DNA from 2 places in the Stenotrophomonas sp. 10N36 genome. Region 1 is predicted to be linked to the other one. Evidence: riboswitches for the same ligand, from Rfam matches in the RefSeq annotation. Region 1 holds a riboswitch; the other holds the start of a gene.
The links. A riboswitch is a leader RNA that binds a small molecule or an ion and turns the genes downstream of it on or off. The one in region 1 is predicted to bind glycine.

Region 1 (14,344 bases):
GCTTCGCCCAGCGACGCACCGCGTGCCAGGTTGAACGAGAACGTTACCGCCGGGAACTGGCCCACGTGGTTGATCAACAGGTGCGCCGGGCGCTGCTCGATGCGCGCGATGCCATTCAGCGGCACCTGTTTGCCATCCGGCCCGGCCACGTGCAGTCGCGCGATGGCGTCCGGCCCGAAGGCCACGTCCGGGCGCGCTTCCAGCACCACGCGGTACTGGTTGGCCTGGGTGAAGATGGTGGAGATCTGGCGCTGGCCGAACGCGTCGTACAGCGCATCGGCCACCGCGTCCACGCTGATGCCCAGGCGCGCGGCGGCGACGCGGTCGATCAGCACGTGCGCCTGCAGGCCCTGGTCCTGCAGGTCGCTGGCCACGTCGGCCAGGGCCGCGGACTGCTGCAGGTGCGCCAGCAACCGGGGCGTCCACTGCGCGAGCTGGTCGCTGTCGGGACTGGTCAGGGTGAACTGGTACTGGGTGCGGCTGATCCGGTCCTCGATGCCCAGTTCCTGTACGGGCTGCAGGTACAGCTTGATGCCGGGTACGTGCGCCACGCGCTGCTGCAGCCGCGCGATGATCGCCTGCGCGTCGGCATCGCGCTGCGCATGCGGTTTCAGTTCGATCAGCAACCGGCCACTGTTGAGCGTGGCGTTGTTGCCGTCCACGCCGATGAACGAGGACAGGCTGGCCACGTCCGCATCGTCCAGCAGCGCCGCGGCAAGCGCCTGCTGGCGCTGCGCCATGGCCTGGAACGAGATCGACTGCGGCGCTTCGCTGATGCCCTGGATCAGGCCGGCGTCCTGCACCGGGAAGAACCCCTTGGGCACCCACACGTACAGCGCGGCGGTAAGCAGCAGGGTGGCCACGGTGGCGCCCAGCATCAGCGGCTGGCGCTGCAGCACCCAGTGCAGCTGGCGGTCGTAGATCGCCACGACGCGGTCGAACGGGTCGCCCTGCTGCGCCGATTCCTGGCCGTCGGCATCGCGGCGGGTGGCATGCCCGGCCTTGAGCAGGCGTGCGCACATCATCGGCGTCAGCGTCAGCGAGACCAGCAGCGAAATGCCGATCGCCACCGCCAGGGTGATCGCGAACTCGTGGAACAGCTTGCCCACCACGTCGGCCATGAACAGCAGCGGGATCAGCACCGCGATCAGCGACAGGGTCAGCGAGATCAGGGTGAAGCCGATCTGCCGGGCGCCCTTCAGTGCCGCCTGCATCGGCGTGGCGCCGCGTTCCAGGTGGCGGGCGATGTTCTCCAGCATCACGATCGCATCGTCGACCACGAAGCCGGTGGCGATGGTGAGCGCCATCAGGGTGAGGTTGTTGAGCGAGAAACCGGCCAGCAGCATCACCCCGAAGGTGCCCACCAGCGACAGCGGCACCGCGATGCTGGGAATGATCGTGGCCGGAATGTTGCGCAGGAACACGAAGGTGACCATCACCACCAGCGCGATGGCGATCAGCAGTTCGTGCTGCACGCCGCGGATGGAGGCGCGGATCGATTCGGTGCGGTCGCTCAGCACCGCCACGTCCACGCCCTTGGGCAACGACGCCTGCAGCTGCGGCAGCAGCGCCCGCACCTGGTCCACCACGGCGATCACGTTGGCACCGGGCTGGCGCTGGATGTTGATCAGCACCGCCGGCGTGGTGCCCGACCACGCGGCCAGCTGGCGGTTTTCCGCGCCGTCTTCGATCGTGGCTACATCGCCCAGGCGCAGCGGCGCGCCGTCCTTGTAGGCCAGGATCAGCGCCTGGTACTCGGCCACCGAGCGCATCTGGTCGTTGGCATCGAGCATGATCGCGCGGGTGGGGCCGTCGAAGCTGCCCTTGGGCATGTTGACGTTGGCCGCGCCGATCGCGGTGCGGATGCTGGCCATGCTCAGCCCGTTGGCGGCCAGCGCCGACGGGTTCACCTGGATGCGCACCGCCGGGCGCTGCCCACCGGCCAGGCTGACCAGGCCCACGCCCGGCAGCTGCGACAGGCGCTGGGCCATGCGCGTATCCACCAGGTCGTGCACCTGCGGCAGCGACAGCCCCTGCGAGGTCACCGCCAGGGTCAGGATCGGGGTGTCGGCCGGGTTGACCTTGCGGTACACCGGCGGCACCGGCAGGTCGTCGGGCAGGAAGCTGTCGGCGGCGTTGATGGCCGCCTGCACTTCCTGCTCGGCCACGCCCAGGGCCACCTCCAGCGAGAACTGCAGGGTGATCACCGACGCACCGCCCGAGCTGGTGGAGGACATCTGTTTCAGCCCGGGAATCTGGCCGAGCTGGCGCTCCAGCGGCGCGGTCACCGCACTGGTGGTCACCCCCGGGCTGGCGCCCGGGTACAGCGTGGTGACCTGGATGATCGGGTAATCCACCTGCGGCAGCGCCGCCACCGGCAGCAGCCGGTAGGCCAGGATGCCGGTCAGCAGCAGCGCCACCATCAGCAGCGTGGTGGCTACCGAGCGCTCGATGAAGGGGCGCGAGAGGTTCATGCGCCGGTCCGCGGCGCGTCCACCTGCGTGCCCGGCGTGGGCACCACCTCTACCGGCGCACCTTCGCGCAGGCCGTCGATGCCTTCAACCACCACCCGCTCGCCGGCCTTGAGGCCTTCGCGCACCGAGACGCGCTCGCCATCAGCCGGGCCCAGCACCACGTTGCGCAGGTGCGAGGTGTTGTCCGGGGCAATCACATATACATAGCTGCCCTTGCTGCCGAACTGCACGGCGGCGTTGGGTATCACCACCGCATCGGCACTGCTGACCTGCAGGCGGATGTTGACGAACTGGTTGGGGAACAGCGCCTCGTCGGCATTGGCGAACTGCGCGCGCAGCTTCAGCGTGCCGGTGGCGGTGTCGATGCGGTTGTCCAGGCTGGACAGCACGCCGCTGCCGAGCGCATGGCGCTCTTCGCGATCCCAGGCTTCCACCGTGAGGTCGGGCGTGGCGCGCACGGCGGCGACCACGGCCGGCAAGTCCGGCTCGGGTACGGTGAAGAGCACGCTGATCGGCGTGGTCTGGGTGATGGTGGCCAGCGGTTCGGTATCACCGCTGCGTACCAGGTTGCCCACGTCCACGTTGCGCAGGCCCATGCGCCCGGCTACCGGCGCGGTGATGCGCGTGTACTGCAACTGCAGGCGGGCTTCATCCACCGCGGCCTGGTCGGTCTGGCGCCGGCCCTGGAGTTGGCGCACCTTGCTCTGTTGGTCGCTCAGGTCCTGGGCCGACACGAAGTGCTTGGCCTGCAGTTCGCTGTAACGCTTGAGCTGGGTCTGCGCGTTGTCCAGTTCGGCCAGGTTCTGTTGCTGGGTGCCCAGCGCACGCGCCAACGCCACCTGGTAGGGGCGCGGATCGATCTCGGCGATCAGGTCGCCGGCCTTGACGTGTTCACCCTCGCGGAACGACAGCCGCAGCAGTTCGCCCTCCACGCGGCTGCGCAGGCTCACGGTATGCAACGGCGTCACCGTGCCCAGCGCCTTCAGCCGTACCACCAGGTCTTCGCGCACCACGGTGGCCACGCGCACCGGCGTTGCGGTGCTCGCGGGTGCGGCTTCGGCGGCCGGCGCGGGCGACAACACGCGCCAGGCGATCACGGCGGCGGCCAGCACGGCCACGACCAACAGCGGTTTGAACAGACGACGGGAACGCGAGGGGAGCGGGGCAGACATGGGGCATCCTGCGCGTGCGCCACACGGCGAACGCGTCCATGGTTTACCGGCCCGTGGGGGCAGGCGAGGCGAAGTGGGGTTGTCTGGCGGGGCCGCTGGTCGAATGCCGCAGCGTGGCTGGATACCGACCCGGGAGGGGCGGGGGCGTCATGGTACCGCGTGTGGGTGCCTGCACTCACATGCCCTTGGTCATGGGGCGGGGCAGGGCCCGGGTGGATGGGCGCATTGCGTCATCCGACCAACGCGGTCACGGGGGGCGCATGCATGCCGCTACCCGACCAACGTGGTCACGGGAAGGCGCATGCATGCCGCCGGTAGGTACCGACCGTTGGTCGGTACGCGCCGTCACCCGACCAACGGTCGGGTGCTACCGGTGCATTGAACGTGTGTCATGCCACCCGACCAACGGTCGGGTGCTACCGGTGCATTGAACGTTCCGTTCAATGCACCTCGTCGCGGTAGACGAACTTGGGCATTTCCCATTTGAAGTGGATCGCCAGCAAACGCAGCAGGAAGCCGCCGCCCAGGCACCACAGCGTGGCCGCGTTGATCGACACGCCCAGCTCCAGCAGGCCCAGGTAGGCCGCGCCGGTGAACAGGGTGATCACCGCATACAGTTCCTTCTGGAAGATCAGCGGCACCTCGTTGCACAGCACGTCGCGCAGCACGCCGCCGAAGGCACCGGTCAACATGCCCGAGATCAGCACGATCGGCGCGGCGTGGCCGGCATCGCGCGCCACCGCGCAGCCGATCAGGGTGAAGCAGATCAGCCCCAGTCCATCCAGCACCAGGAAGGTGCGGCGGAAGTGGTGCATCCAGCGCGCCACCCAGGTGGCGATCAACGCCGCGCAGATGGTGAAGCCCAGGTACTCGGGGTGCTTCACCCAGCCCAGCGGGTAGTGGCCCAGCACGATGTCGCGCAGCGAACCACCGCCGAGCGCGGTGACGCAGGCGATAATGACCACGCCGAACAGGTCCATGCGCCGCCGTCCGGCGGACAGCGCGCCGGTCATGGCTTCGGCGGAAATGGCGATGAGGTAGATCAGGGAGAGCAGCATGGGGGAGGCTCCGGGCACGTCAGGCGGGGACGGAAGCACGCACATCGCACGCCAGCGCGGGGCACTGTCGTGAGGGTGGGATTCCGTTGCCGCTCCCGCTGTCCTTTTGCCTGAGAGTTCGGTGGCCAAGGCCACGTGCCCCTTCGGCGGGTCATTGAAGACCTCTCTCCAGATCGGCGTGCTGGATGCATGGTTGGTGGCGTTCCGAGCCACCGGCCTGAGCGATTATGGGAGCCTGCGCCTTCGGCGGGTGCCAGCGTGGCACCTCTCTCCTGCATCCGGGGCGGATTCTAGCAGCCGCCGGGCGCTCTCCGGTGGATAATCCCGGTATGCCCGCTGAACCCGCCCCTTGGTACGTGTACCTGCTGGAATGCCGCAACGGCAGTTATTACGCCGGCATCAGCAACGACGTGGACGCCCGCTTCCAGGCCCATCTGGCCGGCAAGGGCGCCAAGTACACCCGCGCCCATCCGCCGGTGAAGCTGCTGGCCATGCGCGCCTACCCAGACCGGGCGACCGCCTCCAAGGCCGAATGGCAGCTCAAGCGCCAGCCGCGGGCGCGCAAGCTGGCGTGGCTGCAGGCCACCCCGTAGCGCCGGGCTCTACACGGCTGCGCGTGACGCTGGCTCGCCGTCACGGCGTAGGCCACAATCAGCCGACCATCGGGAGGGAACCAGGATGTTCGATCTCCAACGAAAGCCGCTGACAGGGACGCGCACGACGTGGCTCCTGTCGCTCCCCACGCTGCTGCTGGTCGGCGTGGTGATCGCCGCGCCCGCATCGGCGGCCAGGCCCGTGAACGCACTGCGTCATGGCGGCATTGCCCCGGCCGACGCCTTCCGCGCCGCCTACGCCCCCGATGCCATCGCGGCCGCGCGCACGCCGCTCGACCCGGCCAAGGTGCCCGCCCACCTTCGTGGCCTGGTGCCGCTGGCCGAATACTGGGGCATCGGCGACGACGTCCTCCGCGAGATGATGCAGGAGGGGGAGAGCCCGGCGAAGAAGAAGGCGATGGCCGATGCGGTCAGCCCGCACAATGCGGCGATCACGGCCTGGCTGGACGGTCTTCGCACGGGTGAGCCGATGAGCGACGAGGCGGCTGCCTTCATGTACATGCAGCTGGGCCTGACCGAATTGGAGCTGTTCGGCGAGGAATGAGCTGCGCCACCTACCCGAGGGAAACCCTGCGATGACCCCGCTTGCCCTGTTGCTCGCCCTTGCCGGCGCTACTACACCTGCCGCCCCCGCCATCGATCCCGCCACGCGTGCCGCGATCGAAGCCACCTGCCTGGACTACGTGGACGGCCAGCTCGAAGGCGACCCGGCCCGCGTGGCGCGTTCGCTGCACCCGGACCTGGCCAAGCGCGCGATCCTGGGTGACACGCCGGATGAGCGCCTCGGCCTGCGCCGGATGTCGAAGGAAGAACTGGTGGAGCTCACCCGGCAGGGCGCGTTGAAAACCCCGAAGGACCAGTGGAACCGCAGCTGCACGCTGCTCGACGTTACCGGCAACGCCGCCTCGGTGCGGTTGGAAACACCGTGGTTCGTGGACTATTTCCACATGGGCCGGTTCGGCGAGCGCTGGGTCATCGTCAATGCGCTGTGGTACAGCAAGCCGAAAGCGGCGGCGAAGTGACGACCACGCACAGCGACAGTGAGGCGGGATATCGATTCGGGCCGCACGAGGTCGACGCCGTGCTGCGTGCACGGCCAGAGAAGCGCTACGCCTATTTCGTCAATCGCGTGGCCGACTGGGAAGAAGTGTGGGGATTGCGCAACACCGATGGCTGGGTGATGTCGGCTACCGATGCGGATCAACAGGTGGCGCCGTTCTGGCCGTTTCGCGCGTTCGCCGAACGTGCGGCGGTGGGCAGCTGGTCGAACACGTGGCCGGAGAGGATCGCGCTGCACGCCTTCCTGGAGCGCTGGCTGCCCGGCCTTGCCGGTGACGGTCGGCGGGTCTGTGTGCTGCCTGACGAACACGGCCAGGGCGCGACCGTCGAGCCTGCCACGCTGAAGGCCGATATCGAAGAAGAGCGGGAAAGACTCGAATAGTCTGCGGGAGACGAACGCGCGCGATTGACCGCCCGCCGCGTCACCGCGATCATGCGCTGCGCCCTGCGCGTCTCCACGATGCAAGGCCGCATTTCACCCCACAGACAAGGAAAGCACATGACCGATACAACCGCACAACGACAGGCGCAGGCACTGGCCGCCCTCCAGCAGGCCGTGGGCACCGAAGCCGGGGAAGACGGCGTGGATATTTTCGCCGACCACCACCGCGACGAGCTGCCGGCCAGCTATTGGCAGCAGCACCTCGGCGACGTTGCGCCGACGTCGGCCGCCATCATCGGCCTGCTGGAATTCAAGTCGGCCTGGGGCGAAAACGAGATCGAGTATTTCGATTTCACCCTGCCGGGCGACGTCACGAACTACGTGGTGTCGGTGCACTTCGATGAGGCCGGCGAGATCGACGCGATCGCGATGGAAAGCTGATGCATCGGGGCGAAGTCACCGGACATACCGATGGGTTCACCCCTAACGCGGCGGCAGCACGAACATCAGCAATACGCACAGCGCCAGAATGCCCACCAGCACCCAGCGCAACCCCTGAGGTGACAGCACACCGAACAGGCGCAGCTGGCTGGCAGCGAAGTGGTGCCCGCAGTTCGGACAACGCACCTGCATCTGCACGTGGCGCGGGGTGATCGCGTTGAAGAACATCGGCACGCCGCTGCGCACCAATGCCCTGCGGCTGTCGAACACGGCCGCGCAGCCCGGACAGGTTTCGCGGTTGCTCATGGCGCGGGCGGCGGCGGGGTATCGCTGGGCAGCTTCGGCCTGCGGTCCTCGCGGTCATCCCCGAAGATGATCCGCGCACTGCGCTGGTAGCTCCAATACGCCACCGCCCAGTTGAGCAGCACCACGATGCGGTTGCGGAAGCCGATCAGGAAGAACACGTGCGCGGCCAGCCAGAACCACCAGGCCAGCACGCCGGACAACTGCAGCTTGCCCAGGTGCACGATGGCCGCCATGCGCCCGATCGTGGCCAGGTTGCCGAAGTCCTGGTACTTGAACGCGCCCGGCGCCGGTTTGTCGTCCAACCGCGCGCGGATGATCGCGGCCACATGCTTGCCCATCTGCTTGGCCGCCGGTGCCACGCCGGGCACCGGCCGGCCGTCGGCCTGGCTGAGCGCGGCCAGGTCGCCGGCAACGAAGATCTCCGGGTGGCCCTCGATCGTCAGGTCGGGCTGTACCGGCACGCGGCCGGCGCGGTCCAGCGGCACCTCGAGCGTGCGTGCCAGCGGTGAGGCGGCCACGCCGGCGGCCCACACCACGGTGCGCGCCGGCACGAACTGGTTGCCCAGCTGGAAGCCGTCGCCGTTGATGTCACTGACCGGCGTACCGGTGAGTACTTCCACGCCCAGTTTTTCCAGCTGGCGGCGCGCCTTCAACGACAGCACCTCGGGGAAGGTCGACAGCACCCGGGGGCCGGCTTCCACCAGGCGCACCTTGGCGCTGGCCGGGTCGATGTGGCGGAACTCGTTGCGCAGCGTGTGCCGGGCGATTTCGGCCAGGGTGCCGGCCAGTTCCACCCCGGTGGGCCCGCCGCCGACGACCGCGAAGCTGAGCCAGGCGGCCTTGCGGGCCGGATCGGGCTCGGCCTCGGCGCGCTCGAAGGCCAGCAGCAGTTTGCGGCGGAGCGCGATGGCATCGTCCAGGGTCTTCAGCCCGGGCGCATCGGCGGCCCATTCGTCGTGGCCGAAGTAGGCGTGGGTGGCACCCGTGCACAGCATCAGCGTGTCATAGCCCAGCGCGCTGCCATCGGCCAGGGTGATCTGCCGGGCCTGCTTGTCAATCGAGGTCACTTCGCCCAGGCGCACTTCCACGTTGCGCTGGTCGCCCAGGATGTGGCGCAGGGGCGCGGCGATATCCGGGGCCGACAGGCCGGCGGTGGCCACCTGGTACAGCAGCGGCTGGAACAGATGGTGGTTGCGGCGGTCTACCAGGGTGATGCGCACACGCGCGCTGGCCAATGCCCGGGTGGCCCAGAGGCCGGCGAAGCCTCCACCGATGATCACCAGGTGGGGCAGGGTATCGCGGGTCATGCAAGGACTCCTTGGCGGGGGCCGGCCCTCCGGCCCATGGGTTCATGGTCGACGCGGCATATCGTCGCACGTGAAGCACGATGTTCACGCGGATGACAGATACTGGGTTCAGGGGCCGTCGCGCTGGCGCATGGCCGTGGTCGCATCGCTGTGGAGGCTGACATGACCGAACCGGAAAAGCGCATCGCCCTGCTCATCGATGCCGACAACGCGCCGTCGTCGAAGATCGACGTGGTGCTGGCCGAGGTGGCGCGCTATGGCGTGGCCAACGTGCGCCGCGCCTATGGCAACTGGAAGAGCCCGGCGCTGAAGGGCTGGGAATCGGTGCTGCATGCCTATGCCATCCGCCCGATCCAGCAGTTCGCCTACAGCCGGGGCAAGAACGCCTCGGACATGGCCATGGTCATCGATGGCATGGACCTGCTGTACGCACGCAACCTGGATGGGTTTGCGATCGTCTCCAGCGATGCCGACTTCACCCCGCTGGTGATGCGCCTGCTCACCGACGGGGTCAAGGTGTACGGGTTCGGGGAGAAGAAAACCCCCGAGCCCTTCGTCAATGCCTGCTCCAAGTTCACCTACCTGGAGGCACTCGGGCAGGACCTGGCCGCCGACCCCGAGGTGGAGCACGGCAACGAGGAAACCCGGCCGCGCAAGAGCGGCCCCGAGCTGCGCAGCGACACCCGCCTGGTGCAGATGCTGCGCAGCGCGGTGGCCTCGGCCGAAGCCGACGATGGCTGGTCGCACCTGGGCCCGGTGGGCAGCCAGATCGGCAACCAGGCCTCGTTCGATTCGCGCAATTACGGCTACGGCAAGCTCAGCGAACTGCTGGCCGCCACCGGCTTGTTCGAGATGAAGAAGGACGGCAAATCCACCTACGTGCGCGCGCTGCCGAAGAAGGGCGCGGCCAAGGCGGCCAAGTGATGCACGGTGGGGTGCCGGTCAGTGCGTGGCGTGCACCACCGACAGCGTGCGCGCGTCGGACTGCTGGTAGCCGTCGATGACACCGCGGCCGAAATCCTGCAGCGTGCCGAACGACATCAGCACCAGCGCGGCGGCCAGCATCAGGTTGCGATGATGACGGCGGTAGCCCACGACCAGCAGCACGATACCCAGGCACAACAGACTGATTTCGAGGATCTGCGCAAACATTGCATTTCGCCCATGAGGTGACGGCCACGCCGCCGACCGGCGTATCGTAGCGCCACTGCGCGGTGCTGTGGCACCGCTTCTGTCCGAACCGGGAAACCAACCATGCTGAAGATCTGGGGCCGCCACAATTCGAGCAACGTGCGCAAAGTCCTCTGGTGTGCCGAGGAAATCGCCGTGCCCTACGAGTCGATCCAGGTCGGCGGTGCGTTTGGCGGCACCCAGTCGCCCGAATACCGCGCAATGAACCCCAACGGCCTGGTGCCGTTGATCGAAGACCACGGCCTGCCGCTGTGGGAATCCAACACCATCGTGCGTTACCTGGCCGCGCGCTATGCGCTGGGCACGCTGTACCCGGAAGATGTGGTGGCGCGCGCCCAGTCGGAGAAGTGGATGGACTGGACCACCTCCGCCTTCTCCGGCGTATTCCGCGACCTGTTCTGGGGCACTCTGCGCACCGCCCCGGCCGACCGCGATGAAGCACGCATCGCCACCGCGCTGGTGCGCTCGGGCGACCTGCTGGCCATGGCCGACGACGCGTTGTCGCGGCAGCCGTGGCTGTCAGGCGATGACTTCGCCATGGGCGATATCCCGCTGGGCGCCTTCATCTATGCCTGGTTCGAAATGCCGATCCAGCGCCCGCAGTTGCCCCACCTGGCGGCCTGGTACGAGCGCCTCAAGCAGCGCCCGGCGTACCAGCGCGGGGTCATGACCGCGTTGACCTGACGCGCCGTGCCGACCAACGGTCGGCACCTACCGGATGGGTGACACCGACCGGATGGGTGGCACATACCGGATGGGTGGCACATCCGGATGGGTGGCACATCCGGATGGGTGACACCGACCGGATGGGTGGCACATACCGGATGGGTGGCACATGGTAGGTGCGGACCGTTGGTCCGCACGTGCCCCGCGCATGCGATGCAACGATGGCGAACGCGCCGCACCGACCAACGGTCGGCGGTGGCACATGGTAGGTGCGGACCGTTGGTCCGCACACGGCCCGCGCACGCGATGCAACGATGGCGAACGTGCCGCACCGACCAACGGTCGGCGGTGGCACATGGTAGGTGCGGACCGTTGGTCCGCACGTGCCCCGCGCGTGCGACGCAACGACGGCGAACGCGCCGCACCGACCAACGGTCGGCGGTGGCACATGGTAGGTGCGGACCGTTGGTCCGCACATGGCCCGCGCACGCGATGCAACGAAGGCAAACGCGCCGCACCGACCAACGGTCGGCGGTGGCACATGGTAGGTGCGGACCGTTGGTCCGCACATGGCCCGCGCACGCGATGCAACGAAGGCAAACGCGCCGCACCGACCAACGGTCGGCGGCGGTACGTGGTAGGTGCGGACCGTTGGTCCGCACGTGCCCCGCGCATGCGATGCAACGACGGCGGACGTGGTGTGCCGACCCACGGTCGGCACCTACCTAGTACAGATCCGTCGGATCCACATCCAGCGACCAGCGCACCTTGCGTGCCTGCGGCAGCGCGTGGATCTGCGGGGTGATCAGGTCCAACACGCCGTGCAGCGGTTGGCGTGCGGGCGCCGACAACAACAGCTGCGTGCGCTGGTACCCGGCGCGGCGCGGCATCGGGGCTGGCATCGGGCCGTAACGCTCCACCGCGGCATCGTCGGGAATCAACCCGCGCACCGCGGTGAGCATCGCGTTGGCATGCTCCACCTGCTGCGACTCGGCGCGCAGCAGCGCCAGGTGCGCGAACGGCGGAAAGCCGGCCGCTTCGCGCTGCTGCAGCTCGGCCTCGGCAAAGGCGTGGTAGCCGCCATTGACCAGCGTTTCCAGCAACGGGTGCCCGGGGTGGTGGGTCTGCAGCCACACCTCGCCCGGATCGGTGGCGCGCCCGGCGCGCCCGGCCACCTGGATCAACTGCTGGGCCAGCTTCTCGCTGGCGCGGAAATCGGCCGAGAACAGGCCCTCATCGATACCCACCACCACCACCAGCGTCAGCTTGGGCAGGTCGTGGCCCTTGGCCAGGATCTGCGTGCCGACCAGGATCCCGGCACGGTCGCCCAACGCCGCCAGTTGGGTTTCCAGCGCATCGCGGCGACTGGTGGTACCGCGGTCGATGCGGATCACCGGATAGTCGGCGAAGGCCTCGACCAGATGTTCTTCCAGGCGCTCGGTGCCAATGCCCTGCGGCTGCAGCGCCAGGCTGCCGCAATCGGGGCAGGCCAACGGCGCGGACTGGCGCGCGCCGCAGTGGTGGCACTGCAGGCGGCGGCCGCCGGCGTGCACGGTCATCGGCGCGTCGCAGCGCTGGCACGGCGCGGTCCAGCCACAGTCGTGGCACAGCAGCACCGGCGCATAGCCGCGGCGGTTCTTGAACACCAGTACCTGGTGGCCGGCCTGCAGGTGCTCGGCAATGCCCTGCAGCACCTCCGGCGACAGCCCGTCACGCAGCGGCCGCTTGCGCACGTCCAGCACGCGCACCCGCGGCGGGCGCGCATCACCGGCGCGTACCTTCAGGCGCAGGTGGGTGTAACGGCCGGCCTGCGCGTTGTGCAGCGATTCCAGCGACGGCGTGGCACTGCCCAGCACCACCGGCACGTCCAGCGCCTTGGCCCGCACCAGGGCGAAATCGCGCGCGTGGTAGCGGATGCCGTCCTGCTGCTTGTAGCTGCCGTCGTGCTCTTCATCCACCACGATCAGCCCGGCGTTGGGCAACGGGGTGAAGATCGCCGAGCGCGTCCCCACAATCACCTGCGCTTCGCCACGCGCGGCTGCAGCCCACACGCGTGCGCGCTCGTTGTCGTTCAAGCCCGAATGCAGCACGTGCACCGGAATGCCCAGGCGGGTGCGGAAGCGCGACAGGGTCTGCGGCGTCAGGCCGATTTCCGGCACCAGCACCAGCGCCTGCCGGCCGCGTGCCAGGCAGTCCACGATCGCCTGCAGGTACACCTCGGTCTTGCCGCTGCCGGTCACCCCGTCCAGCAGATAGGCGCCGAAGCCACGGGCACCGGTGATCGCCGCGATCGCGGCGGCCTGCTCGGGGTTGGGCTGGGGGCCGGCGCTGGCGTGCGCAACGGGCACCTGATGGTCCAGCGCGATCCGCTCGACCACGCCGCGCTTGGCCAGGGCACGGGCGGCGCTGCGCCAGTCGTCCATACGGGCGTCCAGCACGTCTTCGTCCACCACGCCCTCGGCCAGCAGCGCGCCCAACCGCTGCGGACGGGTGCCGGCACGCAGGCGCTCGCGCTGCGCGTGGCCGTCGGCGGTCAGCTGCCAGCCCCAGCGGTGCGTAGCAGGTACCGCCTCGCCCCGTCGCAGCGGCGCCGGCAGGGCGGTGCTGACCACCTCGCCGAGCGGGGCATGGGTGTAGCGCGCCAGCCACTGCAACGAGGTCCACAGCTCGCCGCCCAGCAGCGGTTGCGCATCGATCCAGTCCAGTGCGGTGCGCAGCGTGCCGCCATCGGCCACCACGCCGATGCCCGCCACCACTCCCACCAGCTCGCGCGAGCCGAACGGCACCCGCACCCGGCGCCCGACCATGCCGGCATGTGGCGGCTCGCCCGGCGGCGGGGCGTAATCGAACCACTGGGGCAGGGGCAGCGGCAGCGCAACCTGAACGGTCGGCGCATTCAGGTGGGGCGCGGGGCCACCGGTCAGCGACAGGATGGGGGCCGGATCGGAACTGGGCATCGCAGCAGTGTAGCGGCCCGCCCACGCCCCGGCAGCGACCATGAACACGCTTGCGGATCTCTCTGCGCGAACCTAAATAGCGGCTAAATATCTGTCCTGTCGAGAGATTCAGGCTTATCCACATCTTCTGTGGATAAGTCTGTGTGCCACTCTCGATCTCCGGGCCGTGCGTCAGGAAGTTCCGACCTCTCCCTCAACTTGGTCAAAAAATAGCCATACAACAATAGTGATTAAATTCAACAAGATAGCTGTGAAACAAAGCTGAAACATGCATCCCATGGCTATCACACCCCGTTGTACCCGCGTTTTCCTTGATGCTGTGCACAACCTGCGGCCATGACAGCGGCAATCCGGCTGCCCCGTCTTCACACGCTGCCCATATCGGCACGCCGGATTGGCCGCGCAATCGCTATCATTTCCGCAAATGATGGAGTTGCTATGACGGCTGCGACGGCCCCCCTTTCTTCTACCGCAGCCGGCGCGCTGTCGGCGTTCCTGCGCGGCGTTGAACGCCGTGCCCTGGTGGTGGCCGAGCTGCAGTGCGGCGACCCGGCCGTGGCCGAACAGGCCCTGGTGGCCGTGATGCGGGCGTTCGCCGGTATCGCCAGCGACGTGCCGATGGCGCAATGGCCGGACCGTTTCTGGATCCTGCTGGCCCACCGCACCCCCATCCGCATGCCGGCCGAGGGCGGGCGCTGGGAGGCAGGGCTTGGCCAC
Region 2 (14,344 bases), on a different contig from region 1:
GATGTCTCCTGTCGGGTCTGCGATGCATCAGGCCAGCATGCGGACCTTGGGTTCACGCGCCCACTGGCGGGTTGCCGCAGCAGTGAGGAACGCCTTGGCATCTTCGGCTTCCACCACGCCGGGGTCGTTGCCCACGCGGGCCGCCTTGAGCAGCGCCTGCGCACCCTCGTCGGCCGCGATCGCCTTCAGGTGGACCCACGCGTTGGCGACGAAATCGATGGCCGCCGATTCCTTGAGCAGGCGCTTGGCCGCCTCGTTGCTGAGCACCACGGCAACCGCGTCGAACACCACCGACGGTGTACCGGCCAGCTGGCCATCGGCTGCCAGGGTCTTGCCGTCGCTCAGCTTGCCGCCGCCCAGCTTCGGCGCAACCAGCTTCACGCTGGCACCGGCCTTGTCAGCGGCCTTGCGCAGGTTGTTGATCAATCCGGCGTCGGAGCCTTCGTCGAACAGGATGCCGATGCAGCGGCCTTTGAGCAGGTCTTTGGTGCGGCCGATCACGCGCACTTCCGGCGCCTTCGGGAAATCCTGCGCAGGGGTGGCGGTCGGCGCGGGATCGGGCAGGGCGGGCATCGCCAGGCCCGCCGCTACGCGTTTGGCCAGCGCGTCATCGATGTTGCGCAGGTGGCTCACCGTGCGCTCGCGCACCTTGGCCGTTTCCACCTTCGACAGCTCGAAAACCAGTGCCGAGGCCAGGTGGGCCTGTTCGGGCGCTTCCAGGCTGCGGAAGAACATCCGCGCCTGGCTGTAGTGATCGGCGAAGCTGGCCGCGCGCACGCGGCCCTTGACCCCGTCATCGGGCGCCGTGGCATGGCTCGGGAAGCCCTCGGGGGTTTCGCGCGGAGTGTCGTCCTGCAGCGAACTGGGGTCGTAGGCAACGCGCCCCTTGGGCACCTGCATCTGCATGTGGCCGTCGCGCTGGTGGTTGGCGAACGGGCACTTGGGTGCATTGACCGGAATCTGGTGGAAGTTCGGCCCGCCCAGCCGGCTGAGCTGAGTATCCAGGTAGGAGAACAAGCGGCCCTGCAGCAGCGGGTCATTGCTGAAGTCGATGCCCGGCGGCACGTTGGCCGGGCAGTAGGCCACCTGTTCGGTTTCGGCGAAGAAGTTGTCCGGCCAGCGGTCCAGCACCATGCGCCCGACCACGGTCAGCGGCACCAGCGATTCGGGGATGATCTTGGTCGAGTCCAGATGATCGAACGGGAACGCCTCGGCTTCTTCTTCGGTAAACAGCTGCACGGCCAGTTCCCATTCGGGGAAGTCACCGGCGGTAATCGCCTCGAACAGGTCACGGCGGTGGAAATCGTTGTCGGCGCTCTGCAGTTTCACCGCCTCGTCCCACACCGTGGATTGGATGCCCAGCTTGGGGCGCCAGTGGAATTTGACGAAGGTCGACTCGCCGGCCTCGTTGAGCAGGCGGAAGCTGTGGATGCCGAAGCCTTCGATGGTGCGCAGCGAGCGCGGGATGGTGCGGTCGCTCATCGCCCACATGATCATGTGCATCGATTCGGGCATCAGCGACACGAAGTCCCAGAAGGTGTCGTGTGCACTGGCCGCCTGCGGGAAGGCGCGGTCCGGTTCCATCTTCACCGCGTGGATCAGGTCGGGGAACTTGATCGCGTCCTGGATGAAGAAGACCGGGATGTTGTTGCCGACCAGGTCCCAGTTGCCTTCGCGGGTGTAGAACTTCACCGCGAAGCCGCGGACGTCGCGCGGGGTGTCCACCGAACCGGCGCCGCCGGCCACGGTGGAGAAGCGGGTGAACACCGGGGTACGCACGCCCACCTCGGTCAGCACCCGCGCGCGGGTGAATTCTTCCAGCGAACGGGTCAGCTCGAAATAGCCGTGCGCCGCGCTGCCGCGGGCATGCACGATGCGCTCGGGGATGCGCTCATGGTCGAAGTGGGTGATCTTCTCGCGCAGGATGAAGTCTTCCAGCAACGTCGGCCCGCGCGGGGTATCGCGCAGCGAGTTCTGGTTGTCGGCAACCGCAATGCCCTGGTTGGTGGTCAGCGGCGGGTGGGTGCCACCGGCATGCTGGTGCAGTTCGTCCCCTTGGCCACGGCTGTCGGCGGGAGGGGCGGATTTGGTGCGGGGCTTGCTGACGGCCATGTGGCGGCTCCGGGCTGGCGGGAAGGCAACCCCCACACTGGCGTGGCCGGCGTTAATCGCGGGTGCGAAAAGCCCGGCGCGTATCCACCCGCGCTTCACATGCCGCGTCCCGGTCGCTGGGTGGCGCGCGGCGGGACGGGTATCCTTGGCCCGTCTCTTCCGCCCCCTGTGCCGCATGCGCGTAGAACCTGCCGACATCGAAGCCCTGTTTGATGCCATCCCCGACGTGCTGTTCTTCATGAAGGACCGCGACGGGCGCTATACGCACATCAACCAGACCATGCTGCGCCGGCTGGGCCTGAAGTCGCGCAAGGAGGTGATCGGGCGCACCGCGGCGGAGATCTACCCCACCGGGCTGGGGGCCGATTACGCCAGCCAGGACGAACAGGTGCTGGCCGGGCGGGTGATCGAGAACCTGATGGAGCTGCACCTGTTCGCCAACCGCGAGCCGGGCTGGTGCCTGACCTGCAAGCGGCCGCTGCTGGTGGACGGGCAGGTCAAGGGACTGATCGGCATCTCGCGCGACCTCGGCCAGAAGGACAGCCTGGGCACCCAGTACGAGCAGCTGCGGCTGGCGCTGGCGCACCTGAACGCGCATTACGCCGAGAACGTGCGCATGCAGACCCTGTTGGACATCACCGGGTTTTCGCTGTCCAAGCTGGAGCGCACCTTCCGCAAGGTGTTCCAGATGACCCCGCAGCAGGTGCTCACCCGCCTGCGCATCCAGATGGCGGTGCACCTGCTGCACGGCGGCGACAGCATCGCCAGCATCGGCCAGGCCTGCGGCTTTACCGACCAGAGCGCGTTCACCCGCAAGTTCAAGGCCGAGGTGGGGGTGTCCCCGCGCGGCTACCGCGCGCAGATCGGCGAGCGCGACCGCTAGGCCGGGCTGGGCCCTGTGGCCTATGCCGCAGCCCGGCCGAACAGGTATCGTGTTGCACCTGTTGCCCGCCAAGCGATTCCGATGCCCGCATCCCCGACTCCGACGCCAGCCGCTCCCCGCCTGGGCCACGCGCTCAAGCCCCGCCAGCTGATCATGATGGGGCTGGGCAGCGCGATCGGCGCGGGCCTGTTCCTGGGCTCGGGCGTGGGCGTGCAGGCGGCTGGACCGGCGGTGCTGCTGTCCTACCTGGTCGCCGGCGCGCTGGTGATCATCGTGATGAACGCCTTGGGCGAGATGGCGGCGGCCAAGCCGACCAGTGGCGCGTTCTCGGTGTACGCGGCCGACGCCATGGGCGCCACCGCCGGGGCCACCGTGGGCTGGCTGTGGTGGGTGCAGCTGGTGATCGTGATCGCCGCCGAAGCGGTGGGCGCGGCCGGGCTGCTGGCCACGGTGTGGCCGGCGGTGCAGGTGCCGATGGCCGCACTGGCCTTCATGCTGTTCTTCACCGCGATCAACCTGCTCGGGGTGAAGAACTTCGGCGAGTTCGAATTCTGGTTCGCCATCCTCAAGGTGGTGGCGATCATCGCCTTCATCCTGATCGGCGTGGCGCTGTTGATGGGCTGGCTGCCGGACGTGGCCTCGCCGGGCCTGTCCAACTTCACCGCGCACGGCGGCTTCGCGCCCAAGGGCCTGGCCGGTGTGGGGGCGGCGCTGCTGGTGGTGGTGTTCGCCTTTGGCGGCACCGAGATCGTGGCGGTGGCCGCAGCCGAAACCGAAGACCCCGAGCGCAGCATCGCGCGCGCCATCCGCACCGTGGCCTGGCGCATCCTGGTGTTCTACATCGGCTCGCTCAGCGTGATCATCGCCGTGGTGCCGTGGACCAGCGAAGCGCTGAAGTCGCCCTTCGCGGCGGTGCTGCAGGTGGCCAACATTCCCGGCGCGGCCACGGCGATCACCCTGATCGCGGTGATCGCGCTACTGTCGGCGCTCAATGCCAACCTCTACGGCGCCTCGCGCATGATGTACTCGCTGGCCCAGCGCCAGGAGGCCCCGGCCGTGCTGGGCTGGACCGATCCGCGCCAGGTGCCGATCATCGCGGTGCTGGCCAGCGTGCTGTTCGGCTTTGCGGCCACGGTGATGGAGCTGCGGTTCCCGGACAAGGTGCTGCCGGTGCTGCTCAACACCGTCGGCTCGACCTGCCTGCTGGTGTGGACGATCTCGCTGCTGTCGCAGCTGATCCTGCGCCACCGCGCCAACCGCGATGGCACCCGCCTGCCGTTCCGCATGGCCGGTTACCCGTACCTCACCGTGATCGGCCTGGGCGTGCTGGCGCTGATCTTCTGCCTGTTGCTGTCCGAATCGCACACCCGCCTGCAGTTCCTGTCGATGGCCGCGCTGACCGCGGTGATCGCCATCAGCAGCGAAGTCACCCGCCGCGTGCGCGCCAGCCGCCAGGCGGATTGACGCTACTGCCGGCCGCTGGCCGGCTCATCACCTCACCGATCGAAACCCGGTAGTGCCGGCCGCTGGCCGGCTCTGCACCATGCCGATAGGCATCCGTGGGAGCCGGCCAGCGGCCGGCACTACCGGGGTAAATGGTAGCCGGCCAAGGGCCGGCGGTACCGGCATCACGTGCGACGGGGCATCCCGCAAACAGAAACGGCCCGCTTGCGCGGGCCATTTCCTGTTGCAGCAGGGCAGGGAGGTTTACACCTCCACGCCCTCGTCTTCCTTGTAGGCATCCACCGGGATGCACGCGCACATCACGTTCTTGTCGCCGTACACGTTGTCCACGCGCGCCACCGGCGGCCAGTACTTCTGCTGGCGCAGGCTGGCCAGCGGGAAGGCCGCCAGCTCACGCGGGTAGGCGTGCGCCCACTCGCTGGCCGACACCGCGGTGGCGGTGTGCGGGGCATGCTTGAGCGGGTTGTCCTCGCGGTCCAGGCGGCCGTCTTCGATCGCGGCGATTTCCTCGCGGATCTGGATCATCGCGTTGATGAAGCGGTCCAGCTCGTGCAGCGATTCGCTTTCGGTCGGTTCCACCATCAGCGTGCCGGCCACCGGGAAGCTCAGGGTCGGGGCATGGAAGCCGAAGTCGATCAGACGCTTGGCCACGTCCTCGGCGGCGATGCCGGAGGTCTTCTCCAGCGGGCGCACGTCCAGGATGCACTCGTGTGCCACCAGCCCGTTGCGGCCGGTGTACAGGGTCTTGAAGTGCGGGGCCAGGCGGGTGGCGATGTAGTTGGCGTTGAGCAGGGCCACCTGGGTGGCCTTGCGCAGGCCGGCGGTGCCCATCAGCGTGATGTACATCCAGCTGATCGGCAGGATCGAGGCGCTGCCGAAGCTGGCTGCGCTGACCATGCCCACCGGGCCGTTGTCACCCAGCTTGCCCGGCAGGAACGGCGCCAGGTGCGACTTGACTGCGCACGGGCCCACGCCCGGGCCGCCGCCGCCGTGCGGAATGCAGAAGGTCTTGTGCAGGTTCAGGTGCGAGACGTCCGAGCCCCACTTGCCGGGCTTGGCCACGCCCACCAGGGCGTTCATGTTGGCGCCGTCGGTGTACACCTGGCCGCCGTGCTTGTGGATGATCTCGCAGATCTCCACCACCTCTTCCTCGAACACGCCATGCGTGGACGGGTAGGTCATCATGATCGCGGCCAGGCGGTCGCTGTACTTCTCCGCGTTGACGCGGATGTCGTCGACGTCGACGTTGCCGTTGGCGTCGGTCTTGGTCACCACCACCTTCATGCCGCACATCTGCGCCGAGGCCGGGTTGGTGCCGTGCGCCGAATCCGGGATCAGGCACACGTCGCGGTGGTCGTCGCCGCGCGAGCGGTGGTAGGCGCGGATCGCCAGCAGGCCGGCGTATTCGCCCTGCGCGCCCGAGTTGGGCTGCAGGCTCACCGCGTCGTAGCCGGTGCATTCCACCAGCATCGCTTCCAGGCTCTCGATCAGGTCCTTGTAGCCGGTGGCCTGGTCGGCCGGGGCCAGCGGATGGATGTTGGCGAACTCCGGCCAGGTCACCGGAATCATCTCGGCGGTGGCGTTGAGCTTCATGGTGCAGCTGCCCAGCGGGATCATGGTGCGATCCATCGCCAGATCCTTGTCCGCCAGCGAACGCAGGTAACGCAGCAGTTCGTGCTCGCTGTGGTGGGTGTTGAACACCGGGTGGGTCAGGAACGCGCTGGTGCGCACCAGGCCGGCCGGCAGCGCGTCGGCGGTGCTGGCGTCCAGGGCATCCACATCCACCTGGGCGCCGAACAGCTGGCCCAGGGCCACGATGTCGTCGCGGGTGGTGGTTTCATCCAGGCTGATGCCGACCGCTTCGCTGTCGATCGCGCGCAGGTTGATGCGCGCCGCCGCGGCCTTGGCGTGGATCGCCTTGGCGTCGATGTCCTTGACGTGCAGGGTGTCGAAGAAGTGCTCGCCCACGTTGACGCCGGCAGCGCGCAGCGCATTGGCCAGGATCGCGGCCAGGCGGTGGGTGCGGCGGGCGATCCGGGTCAGGCCGTCCGGGCCGTGGTACACCGCGTACATCGAGGCCATCACCGCCAGCAGCACCTGGGCGGTGCAGATGTTGGAGGTGGCCTTCTCGCGGCGGATGTGCTGCTCGCGGGTCTGCAGGGTGAGGCGGTAGGCCGCGTTGCCCTGGGCGTCGACCGACACGCCGATCAGGCGGCCCGGCATCGAGCGCTTGTAGGCGTCGCGGCAGGCCATGAACGCGGCATGCGGGCCGCCGAAACCGAACGGCACGCCGAACCGCTGCGAGTTGCCGACCACGATGTCCGCGCCCCATTCGCCGGGCGCGGCGATCAGGGTCAGCGCCAGCAGGTCGGTGGCCACGGCGACCAGGCCGCCGCGCGCGTGCACGGCATCGGCCAGCGCCTTGTAGTCACCCACATGGCCGAAGGTGTCCGGGTACTGCAGCAGCACGCCGTAGGCTTCGGCTTCCATGGCTTCTGCCGGGGTGCCCACGCGCAGCACGATGCCCATCGGCTCGGCGCGCGTGCGCAGCAGTTCCAGCGTCTGCGGGTGCACCGCGTCGTGCACGAAGAAGGTGTCGGACTTGCTCTTGGCCGAACGCTTGGCCAGGGTCATCGCTTCGGCCGCGGCGGTGGCTTCGTCCAGCAGCGAGGCGTTGGCGATTTCCATGCCGGTCAGGTCGGCGCACAGGGTCTGGAAGTTGATCAGCGCTTCCATGCGGCCCTGCGAGATCTCGGCCTGGTACGGGGTGTAGGCGGTGTACCACGCCGGGTTTTCCAGCACGTTGCGCAGGATCACGTTCGGGGTGAGCGTGCCGTAGTAGCCCTGGCCGATGAAGGTGCGGAACACCTGGTTCTTGTCGGCGATGGCGCGGATCTTGGCCAGCGCCTGCACTTCGGTCAGCGACTCGGGCAGGTCCAGCGCCGCCGGCGACTTGATCCCGGCGGGCACGATCGCATCGGTGAGCGCGTCCAGTGAGGCGTGGCCGACCACGTCGAGCATCTGCGCGATTTCGGCGTCGTTGGGGCCAATGTGGCGTTCGACGAACGCGTGGCTGTGTTCAAGCTCGCGCAGGGAAGGGGTGTTCTGGGACATGGCTGGCATCTCGAAGAGTGGGCACGCACGTTCGGAAGGCTGCCGGGTCGGGGTGCATCGCAGACGCGCGCGAACCACCGGACCTTGCGGTCTTCCTGGGTGCCCCTCTGTCCTTTTGCCTGAGAGTTTAAAAGCGCGCATCTGCGTGCTTCGTGCCCCTTCGGCGCCGGCAGTGGCCGGTCTCTCCAGAGTTTTGATGCGGGTGGTATCGGGCCTGAGCGATTACGGGCGTTGCGCCTTCGGCAGCGGGTGCTTCAAAACAAAGCGCCGCTTCTCCCACCATGTAGCCCGGCGATTATAGCCCAGCGGCCTTGCCGGCTGCGGCCCTACCCGGGATGAATGGGGGACGCCAGACGCCCCGGAATGGGACCGTTGGCATGGTGCGGGGGCCGGCAAAGGCCTATCATGGCCGGATCCTCGTATTCATCTGGCGCCGCCCGTTCCGGGCTGGCGCCCGCCGTGCATTCGCGCATGGCCCAGACGGAAGACCGCATGACGCCCGCCTCGCCCTCGACCCGCCGCCTGGCCCTGCTGCTCGCAGGCCTGGCGATGTTCGGTCCGTTCTCGATCGACACCATTTTCCCGGCCTTCCTGCTGCTGGGGGAGCGCATGCAGGTGGACCAGGTCGCGGTGCAGCAGACCATCAGCGTGTACCTGCTGTTCTACGGCCTGATGAGCCTGGCGCACGGCCCGCTGTCGGATGCGTTCGGGCGCAAGCGGGTGATCATCGGCGGGCTGGTGCTGTTCATCGGCGCCTCGATCGGCTGCGCGCTGTCACGTGACATGACCACGCTGCTGGTGTTCCGCGCGCTGCAGGGCGTCACCGCCGGGGTCGGGGTGATCGTCGGCCGCGCCGTGATCCGCGACCTGTACCACGGGGCAGACGCGCAGCGCCTGATGAGCCAGGTGTCGATGATCTTCGGCGTGGCCCCGGCGATCGCGCCGATCATCGGCGGCTGGATCCTGCTGGGCGGGGGCGACTGGCCGCTGATCTTCTGGTTCCTGGTGCTGTTCGGGGTGGTGCTGTTGCTGGCCACCGGCAAGTGGCTGCCTGAAACCCACCCGGTGGAGGCACGCACGCCGTTGTCGATGCGCGAACTGCTGCGCAGCTACCTGCGCATGGGCTCCAACCCGCGCCTGTTGCGGCTGGCGGCGGCCGGCGCGTTCAACTTCTCCGGCATCTTCCTGTACATCGCCTCGGCCCCGGTATTTGTCATGCAGCACCTCAAGCTGGGCGAGGGCGGCTTTGCGTGGCTGTTCATCCCCACCATCGGCGGCATGACGATGGGCTCGTTCCTGTCCGGGCGCATGGCCGGGCGACTGACCGCGCAGCGCCAGATCGGCATCGGCTTCGGCCTGTGCGCGGTGTCGGCGGCGCTCAACCTGGGCTACGTGCTGGCGGTGCCGCAGATCATGCTGCCGTGGGCGGTGCTGCCGATCTTCCTGGGGGGCGTGGGCATGGCGCTGATCTTCCCGATCCTGGCGTTGGCGGTGCTGGACATGTACCCGCACCAGCGCGGGCTGGCCTCGTCGATGCAGATGTTCATCCAGCTGATGATCAACACCGTGGTGGCCGGCGTGGTCTCGCCGCTGCTCAGTGCCAAGCCGCTGCATCTTGCGCTGGGTTATGCGGGCTTCTTCGCCGTGGGGGCCAGTTTCTGGTATTGGGAACGCCACTGCGAGCAGCGCCGCGCGCTGTTGACGCCCATCGAATAAGCCGCGCGCACGCCACGGTTGCGTCGTGCGCAACCGTGGCGCCGCCGCCATTGCCAACCTGCGGTGGCGGCGTATTCTGTGTGCTCGCCAGCCAGTTCGTGCACCACGACAGCCAACACATTCCCCTGCGGGCCGTCCGTGTCCGCCGCACTCCAGGGTGATTGCATGGCTGCACAGCAGACCTACCGCCTGTTCGACGTCGCGCTCAAGCAGCGCACCGTCCTTTCCCCGTCGCTGACCCGCATGGTGTTCGCCGCGCCCGACGTGGCCAACATGAAGACCGAGGGGCCGGACCAGCGCATCAAGGTGTTTTTCCCGCTGCCCGGCCAGGACGCGCCGCAGGTGCCGCAGGGCGAGGACTGGTACGCACGCTACCGCGCCCTGCCTGAGGACGAACGCGCCCCGATGCGGACCTACACCATCCGTGCGCTGCGCCCGGAGGCCGGCGAGGTCGACGTCGATTTCGTCCTGCACGGGGAGACCGGCCCGGCCTCGCGTTGGGCCACCCATGCCCGTATCGGCGACCGCATCGGCCTGTTGGCCCCGGATGCACAGGTGGCCGACAGCAGCCAGGGATTCGAGTGGAAGCCGCCGGCCGACGTGCAGCGGGTGCTGCTGGTGGCCGATGAGACCGCATTGCCGGCGGTGGCCGGCATCCTGGAAGACCTGGCCCGCTGGCCACATCCGCCGCAGGTGCAGGCTTTCCTGGAAGTGGCCCACGACGCCGATGTGCTGCCGCTGGTGGCCCCGGTGGGGGCGCAGCTGTTCTGGCTGGCCCGCGAGGGCGCCGCGCACGGGCAGCTGCTGCAGCAGGCCGTGCAGGCGCGGGTCGGGCCGTTGGGGCTGCGCGCGGCCGAGCAGGACCTGGCCGAGATCGACATCGACCAGGACATTTTGTGGGAGCAGGCCAGTGCGCCGGGCGGCGGGCTGTACGCCTGGGTCGCCGGTGAAGCCGGCGCGGTGTTGGCGATCCGCCGGCACCTGGTGAAGGACTGCGGAATCGACAAACGGGCCATCACCTTCATGGGGTACTGGCGCCACGGCAAGGTGCTGGATTGAGGGGCGGCGGTGGCCAGCGGCCGGCCTGGCGGGGCGCGTGCGGTATCCTTGGCGCTTTGATGCAGTCCGGACGTTCTTGATGTCGACCACCTCCAAACTGCGCCGCGACATCCGCCGGCGCCGTGAAACCCAGGCCGCCAACCGTGAGCAGGCCGCCGCCCCGCCGGTCGAACCGCATGCGGAACTGCGCGACCAGCAGCGCACGCTGTTGGCTGGCGTGGTGCGTCGCGATGGCGAATGGGTGCTGGGCATGGACGGCCGTATCGCCGGCCAGACCCCCAGTGCCGCCCGCGTGCTGGCGCTGATCATGCAGGCCGCCGAACTGCACGAACGCCAGGGCACGCCGGTGCGCCTGGTGTATTCGGATGCACTGAAGGACGCCGCGCATGCCGAGGCCAAGGCCGACGGCAAGGATTTCGAGCAGTTCAAGGCCGAACTCGCCGCCAGCCTGAAGACCCCGACGCACTCCTGAGGCCGGGGGTAGAGCCACGCCATGCGTGGGTGCGGTCGGTTCGGATGTCATCAGATCCATCCAAGGCCACCGACAGCAAACAAGAAAAAACCGGCCTTTTGGCCGGTTTTTTTTCATGCAGCAGTGGGGCCGACCAACAGCCGGCCCCAGTGCACGGTCAGCGTGCTGCCGGTGCGGTCGCGGCCGGGGCGGCCGCGGCGGTGGCCGCCGGTGCCTTCCAACCGCACATCTGGCCTTGGTTCTGCTGCTTGAGCCAGTCGTTGACCGGGGTGAAGTACTCGATCATCGGGCCGGCATCGAGCTTGTCGCCGCCGGTGATCTCGCGCAGCGTGGCCTGCCACGGCTGGCTGGCACCCTTGCTCAGCATCGCCCAGAACTTCTGCCCGGCTTCCTTGTTGCCGTAGAAGCTGCACTGGTGCAGCGGGCCCTTGTAGCCGGAGGCATCGCACAGGCCCTTGTAGAACTGGAACTGCAGGATGCGCGCCAGGAAGTAGCGGGTGTACGGGGTGTTGCCCGGCACGTGGTACTTGGCACCCGGATCGAAGAACTCCTCACCGCGCGCCCCCACCGGGGCCACGCCCTGGTACTTGGCCTTCAGATCCCACCACGCCTGGTTGTAGTGGTCCGGGGTGATGGAGCCATCGAACACGCCCCAGCGCCACCGGTCGATCATCAGGCCGAACGGCAGGAACGACACGCCGCTGAGGGCCATGCGCATCTGCGCGTTGATGGTGGCCTCGCGACTTTCCTGCGGCTTGTCGACCAGGCCGATGGAGTTGAGGTACTGCGGGGTCATCGCCAGCACGATGGTGTCGCCGATCGCTTCATGGAAGCCATCGTTGGCACCGCCCTGGAACAGCGGCGGCAGCGGGTTGTAGGCCAGGTCGTAATAGATGTGGCCCAGCTCGTGGTAGATGGTGGTGAAGTTCTCTTCGGTGGGCTTGATGCACATCTTGGTGCGCACGTCGCCGTCCATGTTCATGTCCCAGGCGCTGGCGTGGCAGACCACGTCGCGGTCCAGCGGCTTGATGAACTGGGTCTTGTCCCAGTACGACTTGGGCAGCGCGGGCATGCCGAGCGAGACGTAGAAGTCCTGCGCACGTTCGGTCATCTGCTTGGCGGTACGCAGTTCGGCCTCGCGCTGCGCCTTGAACTGCGCTTCGATGCTGGTGGTGGTGCCGCCGGCCTTGGCCAGCGCGCCGCTGAGGTTGGTCTGGTACTGCTTTTCCAGCGCGGCGGTGATGTCCAGGCTGCCGGCGCCGGGATACGGTTCCAGCTGGTCCCAGAGGTTGGACCAGTCCTGCTGCCACATGTTGCCGAGCAGGTGGGCGGCGATCAGGCCACCCTCGGTTTCAGCCTTGTCCTTGCCGTAGGTGTCGTCCAGCTTGGTACGGGCGTAGCAGTGGAGCTGTTCGTACATGGGCTTGACCTGTTCCCACAGGCGGTCGGTTTCCGGGCCGATCTGCTCGGGGGGCATGTCGTAGCCGCTGCGCCACATCTGGCCGGCGTCGGCGAAGCCCATTTCCTTGGCACCTTCGTTGACGAGGCCGACGAAGCGCTGGTAGTCGGCGCGCATGGGTTTGGTGGTGGCGTGCCAGCCCTGCCAGGCGTCAAGCTGTTTGTCGTAGTCGCGGCTGCGGGCCAGGACCTGTTCGAGGTCGCCAAGCTGACGGCAGGTGGCGGGGTTGGCGTCGTCGGTGCAGTACTTGCCCGAGCCGTAGGCGCCTTCCATGCGGCTGGCGATGCGGGTGAGCTCGGAGAGCTTGGCCGGGTCGCGCGGGGCGGGCATGGAGGTCATGAGTTTGAGGAGGTGGATCTGGCGCTTGGTATCCTCGCTCATGGGCTTGCCGTCGTAGGTGCCGGCCTGGGTGATCCAGCCGTTGAGGACGGTGAGCCAGCGTTCGTTGGCCTTGGCCGCCACGCGCTCGGAATCCTCGTTGATGTAGGTCGAGGAGAGCCACTGTGCCGAGGTCATTTCCGGGTACATGGCCTTGTACTCGGCGTTGACGCGGGCGATGAACTGGTCCGCGGTTTCGGTCGGGGTGGCAGCAGCCGCGGCGGGGGCATCGGCCGGGGTCGTTTCCTTCTGGCAGGCCGCCAGCGTCAGTGCGGCAGCACTGACAGCCAGGGCCAGCAGGAGCGGGCGGTGGTTCACGGGGACATCCTTGGGTGGTGACAGACCGGCGAAGGCTAGTGAAGCGTCCGTCACACCGCAAGGGGCAGGGCAGCAACGTGTACTGCGCACGTCCTTTGAAAGCAGTTGGCTGTGCCGGCTCCGGGAGCGGCTCGGTGTGGGTAGGTTGGCAGGACACGCCGTGAATCCATCCCTGGAGGCTCGTGAGCGCCATCCATGGCGCCCAACGGTCCCGCCAACCCACCCACACCGACCCGTCCACACAGGGCTGGTGCGCATGGCAACGGCAAGTGCAACTACAACGGCCACTCTCGTCTTGCGCGGAAACCGACTCGCCAGCAGAAGACTAGGCCTCGCACCCTGCAAACAGATCGCGGTCGCGTTCGTAGATGGCGGTCTTGACCTGCATCAGCCCCAGGACGGACGGGAAGAGGTTGTCGTGGTCGGTGTATTTGGCCGCGCGCTGGCGCACGCAGGTCAGGTTGAGGCCGCGGTTGGCGGCGAAGGATGGGGAGAACCACATCGTCATCGGTACCCGCGTCTGTTCCTGTGGTGCAATCGCATACGGCACGCCGTGCAGGAACAGGCCTTTTTCGCCCAGTGATTCACCGTGGTCGGACAGGTAGATCATCGCCGTGTCGTAGTCGTCCATGCCTTTCAGCGTGCCGATCGTGCGCGACAGCAGGTGGTCGGTGTAGAGCAGTGCGTTGTCGTAACTGTTGGTGATCTGCTCGCGGCTGCACTTGCCCAGGTCGGCGGTGTCGCAGGTGGGGGTGAAGTGGCGGAAGCTGGCGGGGTAGCGTTCGAAATAGCTCGGCCCGTGGTTGCCCAGCTGGTGCAGTACCACCACCCGGTCGCCAGGTTTGGCGCGTACCTGCGCGGCCAGGTCGTCGATCAGGATCTCGTCCATGCAGCGTCCGTTGGCGCACAGCTGCGGGTGCTTGGCATCGTCCAGCGCCTGCATCGGCAGGCCTTCGCAGACGCCCTTGCAGCCGGACTGGTTGTCACGCCACAGCGTGCTGATGCCGGCGCGGTCCAGCACGTGCAGCAACGACTGGTGCGCGCGGATCTTTTTCTCGTCGTAGTCATGGCGACCGTACGGCGAGAACAGGCACGGCAGGGAGACTTCGGTGCTGGTGCCGCACGAATGCATGTCCGGGAAGTTGATCACCCCGGCCTGCGCCAGCTCCGGCGTGGTCTGCCTGGCATAGCCGTTCAGACCCCAGTTCTGCGCGCGTGCGGTTTCGCCCATCACGATCACCAGCAGCCGCGGCCGGCTGCCTGCGGCGCGCGGTGTGGCCGTGGCGTCGGTGCCGATCGGCAGCTTGGGGGCGCGCTGGATCGGATTGTCGCCGCGCAGTGCCTTGGGCAGGCCCAGCAGGAAATTGCC

Region 2: another riboswitch for glycine. It lies ahead of gcvP (aminomethyl-transferring glycine dehydrogenase); the one in region 1 lies ahead of AC1DCJ_RS05805 (trimeric intracellular cation channel family protein).

The regions. Positions count from the first base shown of each region.
Region 1 covers NZ_JBFTIS010000003.1:196,168-210,511, forward strand. Annotated here, with positions in the region: gene AC1DCJ_RS05795 (MdtB/MuxB family multidrug efflux RND transporter permease subunit) at 1-2,474, opposite strand, end outside; gene AC1DCJ_RS05800 (MdtA/MuxA family multidrug efflux RND transporter periplasmic adaptor subunit) at 2,471-3,646, opposite strand; gene AC1DCJ_RS05805 (trimeric intracellular cation channel family protein) at 4,087-4,704, opposite strand; glycine riboswitch at 4,795-4,886, opposite strand; glycine riboswitch at 4,895-4,989, opposite strand; gene AC1DCJ_RS05810 (GIY-YIG nuclease family protein) at 5,034-5,297, shown strand; gene AC1DCJ_RS05815 (hypothetical protein) at 5,383-5,862, shown strand; gene AC1DCJ_RS05820 (nuclear transport factor 2 family protein) at 5,894-6,340, shown strand; gene AC1DCJ_RS05825 (DUF2750 domain-containing protein) at 6,337-6,759, shown strand; gene AC1DCJ_RS05830 (DUF2004 domain-containing protein) at 6,877-7,200, shown strand; gene AC1DCJ_RS05835 (hypothetical protein) at 7,243-7,506, opposite strand; gene AC1DCJ_RS05840 (NAD(P)/FAD-dependent oxidoreductase) at 7,503-8,813, opposite strand; gene AC1DCJ_RS05845 (NYN domain-containing protein) at 8,976-9,737, shown strand; gene AC1DCJ_RS05850 (hypothetical protein) at 9,756-9,965, opposite strand; gene AC1DCJ_RS05855 (glutathione S-transferase family protein) at 10,068-10,688, shown strand; gene AC1DCJ_RS05860 (primosomal protein N') at 11,396-13,570, opposite strand; gene AC1DCJ_RS05865 (hypothetical protein) at 14,066-14,344, shown strand, end outside.
Region 2 covers NZ_JBFTIS010000013.1:73,511-87,854, forward strand. Annotated here, with positions in the region: gene AC1DCJ_RS13685 (catalase) at 28-2,112, opposite strand; gene AC1DCJ_RS13690 (AraC family transcriptional regulator) at 2,288-2,995, shown strand; gene AC1DCJ_RS13695 (amino acid permease) at 3,077-4,459, shown strand; gene gcvP (aminomethyl-transferring glycine dehydrogenase) at 4,703-7,582, opposite strand; glycine riboswitch at 7,671-7,772, opposite strand; gene AC1DCJ_RS13705 (multidrug effflux MFS transporter) at 8,066-9,289, shown strand; gene AC1DCJ_RS13710 (siderophore-interacting protein) at 9,455-10,348, shown strand; gene AC1DCJ_RS13715 (hypothetical protein) at 10,428-10,820, shown strand; gene AC1DCJ_RS13720 (M2 family metallopeptidase) at 10,978-12,975, opposite strand; gene AC1DCJ_RS13725 (phosphoethanolamine transferase) at 13,301-14,344, opposite strand, start outside.